Regions from separate parts of the Gordonia sp. DT218 genome, predicted to be linked through region 1. Evidence: predicted binding sites of a transcription regulator. Region 1 holds the regulator's gene; the other holds the start of a gene.
What was found. Region 1 encodes LexA, which represses DNA repair genes until DNA is damaged. Its sites were predicted from a motif close to CGAACANNTGTTCG; they were not measured.

Region 1 (3,862 bases):
AAATCGGAGGTAGGCCACCTCGTCGAGCTCACGCAGCGGCTTGAGGATCGCCAATCCCACTTCGTTGCTGGGGATCTCGGCCGATCCGGATGCGCGAACGGCATCCTCGACCTGTTGCGCGAGCTGGGCGAGCGCGTCTTCGGCCACCGCGCGGCCCTGGCACGCCCGACGAACTCCGCGCATCACCTTCTCACGACTGAACGGCTCGGTGACCCCGTTGCGTTTCGCCACCGACAGCACGGCGCTCTCCACCGTCGAGAACCGGCGACCACACTCCGCACACGAACGGCGCCGTCGGATCGCCTGCCCTTCATCGGCGACACGCGAGTCGATGACCTTGGTGTCTTCGTTCTTACAAAACGGGCAGCGCATGTTGTCCTCACGCACATCTCGGGACACTCCGGCGCACCGGATGCTCGCTACGCCGTGCCGGTTCCCGGCTGGAACCTGTGCCATGGAGGATACCGTCCGTTGCTCAGCGGTATGCGGGCGCGATCAGCGCCTGCCCGACATGGAGGCCCGAGGCGGGCAGGGCGTTGCGCTCGACGATCTGATCGATGACCGACTGGCGCGGCAGATCCGGCGCCACCCGATCGGCGATCGAGCTCAGGGAGTCGCCCTGCCGCACATGCACCACCTCGGTGCCCACCGGTTGCGGGGCGACGGACGCGGCGTAGTTCGTCCCCACGATGGCGACGACCCAGACGAGCGCGGCCAGTGCACCCCCGACCAGCACCGCCAGTGCGGCCGCACGACGGCGGGCATAGACCCGCCGATCGTCCGCCGGTGCCGCACACCGGGTGCCGACGATCGTCGTGCCCGGGTTGTAACGCCCGGCCGGACGTCGGTCGGCCGGACGGGTCGGCTCGACCCTGGCGGCGCGCCGGGGACGCGTGCCGACGCCCGACGTGACCGGCCGTCGCGGCGCGCGCGTCGGTGTCTCGCGGGACCGGGTCCCGCTGCTCGGCAGATCGCGCACGAGCGTCTCGCGGGTCGACGCCTCACGGGTCAAGGTGGCTGTGCTCATCGTGTCCTCCTGGGATCCGAATCGGCCGTCCCCTCGATCACATGTTCGATGGAACGCATGTTCGATTTGTAGCACGATGCGCCGACAAAGTCTCGACACGCGTCGAACAAATGTTTGAACCTGTCGGCCGGTTCGGTTAACCTCGGCCGTGAGACACGCGATCGACCAGCAATTTTGCGAGACGAACCCGATTCGGCGACAGCCGACGATGCAACAGCCGACAGGAAGGACTCAGCGATGAGCGACAAGGCCGGCGGGCGGCGCGGAGCCTCCCGCGCGATCCACGAGAGCGTAGACGCCCCCGACGAGTCGTCCGATCCGGCACCTGTCGTCGCCGACCCCGAGTTCGCGGAGACAGCCCTCACCGCACGCCAGAGCGGGGTCCTGGAGTTCATCCGCCAGTCCGTGCGGGAGCGTGGCTATCCGCCCAGTATCCGCGAGATCGGCGACGCGGTCGGACTGACCTCGACGTCATCGGTGGCGCATCAGCTCCGCACCCTGGAACGCAAGGGATTGCTCAAGCGCGATCACAACCGGCCGCGTGCGGTGAACATCCAGGACGGCGACCACACCCCGCCGGGCGGTGCCGCTGCCGGACTCGCCGACGGTCAGGAGCTGCCCACGCCGACCTTCGTGCCCGTCCTCGGTCGGATCGCCGCCGGCGGACCGATCCTGGCGGAGCAGGCCGTCGAGGACGTGTTCCCGCTCCCGCGAGAACTGGTCGGTGAGGGATCGCTGTTCCTGCTGCGCGTCGTCGGCGAGTCGATGATCGACGCCGCCATCTGCGACGGCGACTGGGTGGTGGTCCGGCAACAGAACGTCGCAGACAACGGCGACATCGTCGCAGCAATGATCGACGGCGAGGCGACCGTGAAGACGTTCAAGCGCAAGGACGGTCACGTCTGGCTGATGCCGCACAACGAGCTCTTCGATCCCATCCCCGGCGACGAGGCCGCGATCCTCGGCAAGGTCGTCACGGTGATGCGGCGCGTGTGAGGGTCGCCTGAGGGTCAGCCGTCGAGCGCCGCCGACGCGACCGCACGGGCCTCGGCGGGACCGGCGGTCGTCAGCACCGCTTGTGCGGCAGACCGGCATTGGTCGAGAGTCACCTCCGCGAGGCGTGCGCCGACCGGGGCAGCCGCGGCGGGCGCCGCGGACAACGAACTGACACCCATGCCGACGAGCACACACGCCAGCAACGGATCGGCGGCCGCCTCACCGCACACCCCGACCGGCTTGTCCGCCGCCTGACCGGCGCGGGCGACCATGTCGATCAGCGCGAGCGCGGCCGGCTGCCACGGATCCGTCAGCGTGGCGAGTTCGGCCGACATCCGATCGGCGGCCATCGTGTACTGCGTCAGATCGTTGGTGCCGATCGAGACGAAGTCGACCTCCGCCAGGATCGCCGCAGCCAGGATCGCGGCAGCCGGCACCTCGACCATCACCCCCGCGACCAACCCACGGCGACGCACCTCGCCCGCGAATTCCGCTGCCTCGGAAGGCGATGCGATCATCGGGGCCATCACCCACGGCGTGGCTCCGCCCTCCTGCGCGGCGGCCGCGATCGCATCGAGCTGCGCCGCGCGGATATCGGGATGGTCGATGGCGATGCGATTGCCCCGGACGCCCAGCGCCGGATTGGCCTCATTCAGTTGGGTCACGAATTTCAGCGGCTTGTCCGACCCGGCGTCGAGCGTCCGGATCACCACTTTCTGATCGGCGAACGCGTCGATCACCTCGCGGTACAGCGTCGTCTGCTCGGCGATCGTCGGCGCCTCGGCGCGATCGAGGAACGCCAGCTCCGTGCGGAACAGCCCGACCCCCTCGACCGGATAGCCGGATGCGGTCCGTGCCGACGCCCCGTCGGCGACGTTCGCGAGCACCGAGACCCGATGTCCGTCCGCGGTCGCCCCAGGGCCCGTCCACGACGCCACCGCAGCAGCTTTGCGGCGGCTCTCGTCGACACCGGCGAGCGCCTTCGCCTCGTCGGGTTCGATCTCCAGAGTGCCCGCCGTACCGTCGACGAGCACTCTGGTGCCGACGGCCACGGTCGCGAGCCGGCCGACTGCGACAACGCACGGAATCCCCAACTGACGGGCGATGATCGCCGTGTGACTCGTCGGACCTCCGAGACGTGTGACCAACGCGATGATCAGTGTCGGATCGAGTCCGGCAGTATCCGCCGGGGCGAGGTCGTCGGCGAGCAGCACCGACGGCACGGGCGGTTCCGGTACGCCGGGCTCGGGTACCCCGAGCAACTCGGCGACAACCCGATCCCGGACGTCGTTGAGATCGGTGACCCGTTCGGCCATCAGTCCGCCGAGCTTGGTGAACATCGCGGCGAACTGTTCGGTCGCGGCCACCGCCGCGGCCGGCGCGGGGGTGCCGGTGGCGATCAATGCCGACGCCGCACCGACCCAACCACGGTCCTCGGCCAGACCCGCGGTCGCCACGAGCACCTCCGACGCCGCGCCCGAGGCATGCGAGGCCCGCTCCCGGAGCCGTCCCGCCACCGCCGCGGCGGCGTCGCTGAAGCGTTTGGTCTCGACATCACGCTCGTCCTCGGCGACGGCAGCCTCCGCCGCGCTCGGGTCGTATTCCGGACGAGCGCCCGGCCAGATCGCCGGTCCGAAGGCCTTACCCGCCACCACCGGCGTCCCCTGCAGAACCTGTGTCTGTGTCACCGAAGTCCCTATCCGTCCGTCGGTCCGCGAGCCGTTCCGGCCCAGGACTTACCGGCCTGTCTCGAACAGCGGGTCCTGTGGGTAATGAGCCCGCACTGAAGGTTATGTGATTCAAGTTACAAGAAAACCTTGACTTGTCAACATAAACAGG
Region 2 (3,862 bases), on a different contig from region 1:
TGCTTCTGATAGATCTCCTCCCCCTCGACCCCGTCGGGGAAGCGCTGCAAGAAGGTCGGCCGATCGCGTACCGCGGTCATGATCGCGCCCTGCAGTGCGATCTCGCGGTAATAGCCGACGAGATCCCTCTTGCGGCCGCCGTCCTCGCCGAGTTCCGGAAAGTAGATCTTGTCCGGATTGCTCATCCGCACGGCGACGCCGTCGACGTCGAGTTCCTCCGCGGGCGACCGGGATGCCATGTCAGGAGGCTCCTTCCAGCACATCGTGCAGGTCGTAGGTGAGCGGGACCTCGAGCTGGTCGTAGGTGCAGCTCTCCGGCTCGCGGTCGGGGCGCCATCGGATGAACTTCACGGTGTGCCGGAAGCGGTGGTTCTCCATCTGGTCATAGGCGACCTCGACCACGAGCTCCGGACGGATCGGAATCCACTCACCCGACTTCTCCGATCGCCACCGCGTCGGTTCGCCCGGGCTGGGTTTGTCCGGATCGGTGCGCATCGGTTCGAACATCTCCTGCAGTTCGATGCGCTTGGCATCCGAGAACGCGCCGGCCCCGCCGACCATCCGCATCTCGCCATCGGCGTAGAGCCCCAGCAGCATGGAGCCGAGTCCGGTGCCGCTCTTGTGCACGCGATAGCCGAAGACGACGCAGTCGGCGGTGCGCTTGTGCTTGACCTTGACCATCTCCCGCTTGCCTTCGACATATCGGCCGTCGAGCTTCTTGCCCACCACGCCGTCGAGACCGGCGCCCTCGAAGGCGGTGAACCAGTCGGTCGCCAGCGCCGGATCAGCGGTCACGCGGCTCACCCGCAGTCGCCGGTCGGCACCGACGGCCGGGTCGATCGCCTGCAGCAAGGCCTCACGACGTACCGGGAACGGCTCGCCCACAACGCTCGCCTTGCCCAGCGCGAGCGCGTCGAAACCGATGAAGATCGCCGGTGTCTTCTCCGCCAGCATCGTGACCCGCGATTGCGCGGGATGGATGCGCTGCGCCAGCGAGTCCCAGTCCAACCGGTGCGTCTCGCCGATCAGCGCCGGCACCCCGATTTCGCCGTCCACCACTGCTTTCTCGGGCAGCTCGGCCTTGGCCGCCGCGACGAGTTCCGGGAAGTAGCGCGCCAGATCCTTGCCGCCGCGCGAACCGATGGCGACCTCGTCACCATCGCGAAAGATCAACGCACGAAAGCCATCCCACTTGGGTTCGTACGACCACACCGGATCGCCGTCGGGCTGGTCGGGAACCGACGTGACGGCTTTGGCGAGCATCGGCGCGATCGGTGGCATTACCGGGAGGTCCACGGATCTCATGGTACGTGCGGAGCGGTCTCGACATGCCTGACTCGCTACGCTCGCCGAGCTGCTCGACCAGCGGGGCCGGCGGGGACAGTAGTGTCTTGCGCAATGGACCAGGGAGACACCTTCCGGCCGGCGGGACGGTACGCGCCGTCGCCGTCCGGTGACCTGCACCTCGGCAACTTTCGAACCGCCGTGTTGGCCTGGTTGTTCGCCCGGACCACTGGTCGCTCGTTCTTCATCCGGATGGAGGATCTTGACCGCACCGCCGTCGGCGCCGATCGTCGGCAACTCGCCGATCTGACAGCTCTGGGGATGGATTGGGACCCACCCGTGGTCTACCAGTCGACGCGCCTCGCCACTTATCAGTCGGTGATCGACGGGCTCCGAGACCGCGGGTGTACCTTCGAGTGCTTCTGCACCCGCCGCGAGATCCTCGAGGCGCCGTCGGCGCCGCATGCTCCGCAGGGCGCGTATCCCGGCACCTGTCGCGTCCTCACCGATGCCGAGCGAGCCGAACGTCGCGCCACGGGTCGTCCGCCGGCGATCCGCCTGCGCACCGACGCCGAGCTGTTCAGCGTGTCCGATCTGCTGCACGGCAGTTACGCGGGCGTGGTCGACGACTTCGTCATCCAACGCAACGACGGCACACCCGCCTACAACCTCGCCGTCGTCGTCGACGACGCGGCGCAAGGCGTCGATCAGGTGGTCCGCGGCGACGATCTCCTCTCGTCCGCGCCTCGGCAGGCCTACCTCGCATCGCTGCTGGGACACACGCCTCCGACCTATGCACACGTACCGATGGTGCTCAATCCCGATCACGTTCGACTGAGCAAACGCGATGGTGCGGTCACCCTCGCCGACCTCGCCGAGCGCGAAGTGACTGCGGCACAGGTGCTCTCGCACATCGCGCAGTCGTTGCGGCTTGCCGATCGTGGCGAGGTGGTCGACATCGCGATGCTGAGCGAGCGATTCCGTCCCGATGCACTGCCTCGCGAGCCGTGGATTCTGACGGCTGATGAGTGGGAGTGATTAGAGAATTGCTCGACGTCGGAACTGTCGGAGCCTGTCGGTAGAATCGGAAGGTTGTCCGCCGTAGATTTCTGTCGAAACAAACTGCGGCACAGAAGTTTTCCTTGACTCGAACACATGTTCGAGTACCCTGGATGGCATGGGGGAGATCAGCTCGATCATTGCTTGTGCGCGTGAGGTCACCGTCGCCGATGCGGCGTCGGGGCGGCAGGTGTTCGACGCCACCAAGGCGTTGCTGGAACTGCGTAATATTGTCGATCACCTGTTGGCGGCGCATGCCAGTGCGTTGGATCGATTGGGGGTGGCACGGCAGTCCGGCGGCACGACGCGCAACCTGCTGATCGAGATGGGTGCCGCACCCGGGGTCGCCTCGCGCTGGTTGCGAATCGGTACAGCACTGACAGCCTTGCAACGGCTGCCGGGCTACGCCGACGATGGCGTGTTCTCCGGTGAGCATGTCGATGCGATCGTGGCCGGCATGGTGCACATCATGCGTCGCGCCGCCGACGGACTCTGTGATGAGGAACGCCTCGAACACGAGCAGGCGCTGATCGCCCACGCGCTGTCCGGAGCCGCGCCGAAAGAGATCGAGAAGGTCGCACGTGGGCTCGGTAACCAGGTCGCCGCCAGCACCGGCGGCCTGCCCGCCGGTGAGGACCGCCGACTCAACGAATTCAACGTCGTCCCGACCACGGATGGGCGAGTGAAAGTCTCTGGTGACCTCGACATCGTGATCGGCGAGAAAATCACCGCCGCCATCGACTCACTCACCCAGGCACGACCCGAACCCGACGGCTCCCCCGACGCCCGCACCCCCGGTCAGCAACGCGCCGACGCACTCGAACAGATCCTCGACGCCGCCGCCTGCGCGAACACACCATTCATGACCGCCCCGAAAACCCACATCAACCTCACCATCCCCGTCGACACCCCCGACCTCGCGTCACTGCCATGGCTCGGCCCGCTATCACAGGCCACCGCAAAAATGCTGGCCTGTGATGCAGGCATCACCGAGATCATCATCGACGGCAACCGGGCACCACTGGACATGGGCTTTGAACAACGCCTATTCACCCCACACCAACGCAAAGCCATCATCGCTCGCGACCAGTGCTGCATCAAATGCGGGGCACCCGCCTCCTGGGCACACGTGCACCACATGGTGTTCTGGAGCGACGGCGGACCCACCGACCTCGACAACGGCTGCCTGCTCTGCCCGTCCTGCCACGCCCAGGTCCACGCCCACAGGTGGGACATCGCCCTCGGCACCGACCGCCACCCCTGGCTGATCCCACCGAGCGCCGTTGACCCGCACCGAAAACCGCTGCCCGCCTACCACCGACGCACCATGCACCTCGACAACATCGCCGCCTGAGGTCTCGATACGCCTCCTCACCACGTTCGTCGGCCACTCGACCAGCGGACCGGGAAAGTTACGCACACCAGCGCAGCACATTTCGGGAAGAACATTCACCGCGCACCCGACCGCCGGCCGGGACCGCACATGTCCATTGACAACTTCATAGCGTGGGCAGCGGGA

Region 2: the regulator LexA is predicted to act here: its motif matches at 2,433-2,446, upstream of ACPXCG_RS15915 (DUF222 domain-containing protein).

The regions. Positions count from the first base shown of each region.
Region 1 is NZ_JBNCNS010000005.1:304,894-308,755, reverse strand. Features, by position in the region: gene nrdR (transcriptional regulator NrdR) at 1-372, opposite strand, end outside; gene ACPXCG_RS19710 (LysM peptidoglycan-binding domain-containing protein) at 476-1,027, opposite strand; gene lexA (transcriptional repressor LexA) at 1,265-2,023, shown strand; gene ACPXCG_RS19700 (putative PEP-binding protein) at 2,038-3,711, opposite strand.
Region 2 is NZ_JBNCNS010000004.1:115,168-119,029, forward strand. Features, by position in the region: gene ACPXCG_RS15900 (DNA polymerase domain-containing protein) at 1-239, opposite strand, end outside; gene ACPXCG_RS15905 (ATP-dependent DNA ligase) at 241-1,296, opposite strand; gene gluQRS (tRNA glutamyl-Q(34) synthetase GluQRS) at 1,399-2,322, shown strand; gene ACPXCG_RS15915 (DUF222 domain-containing protein) at 2,462-3,697, shown strand.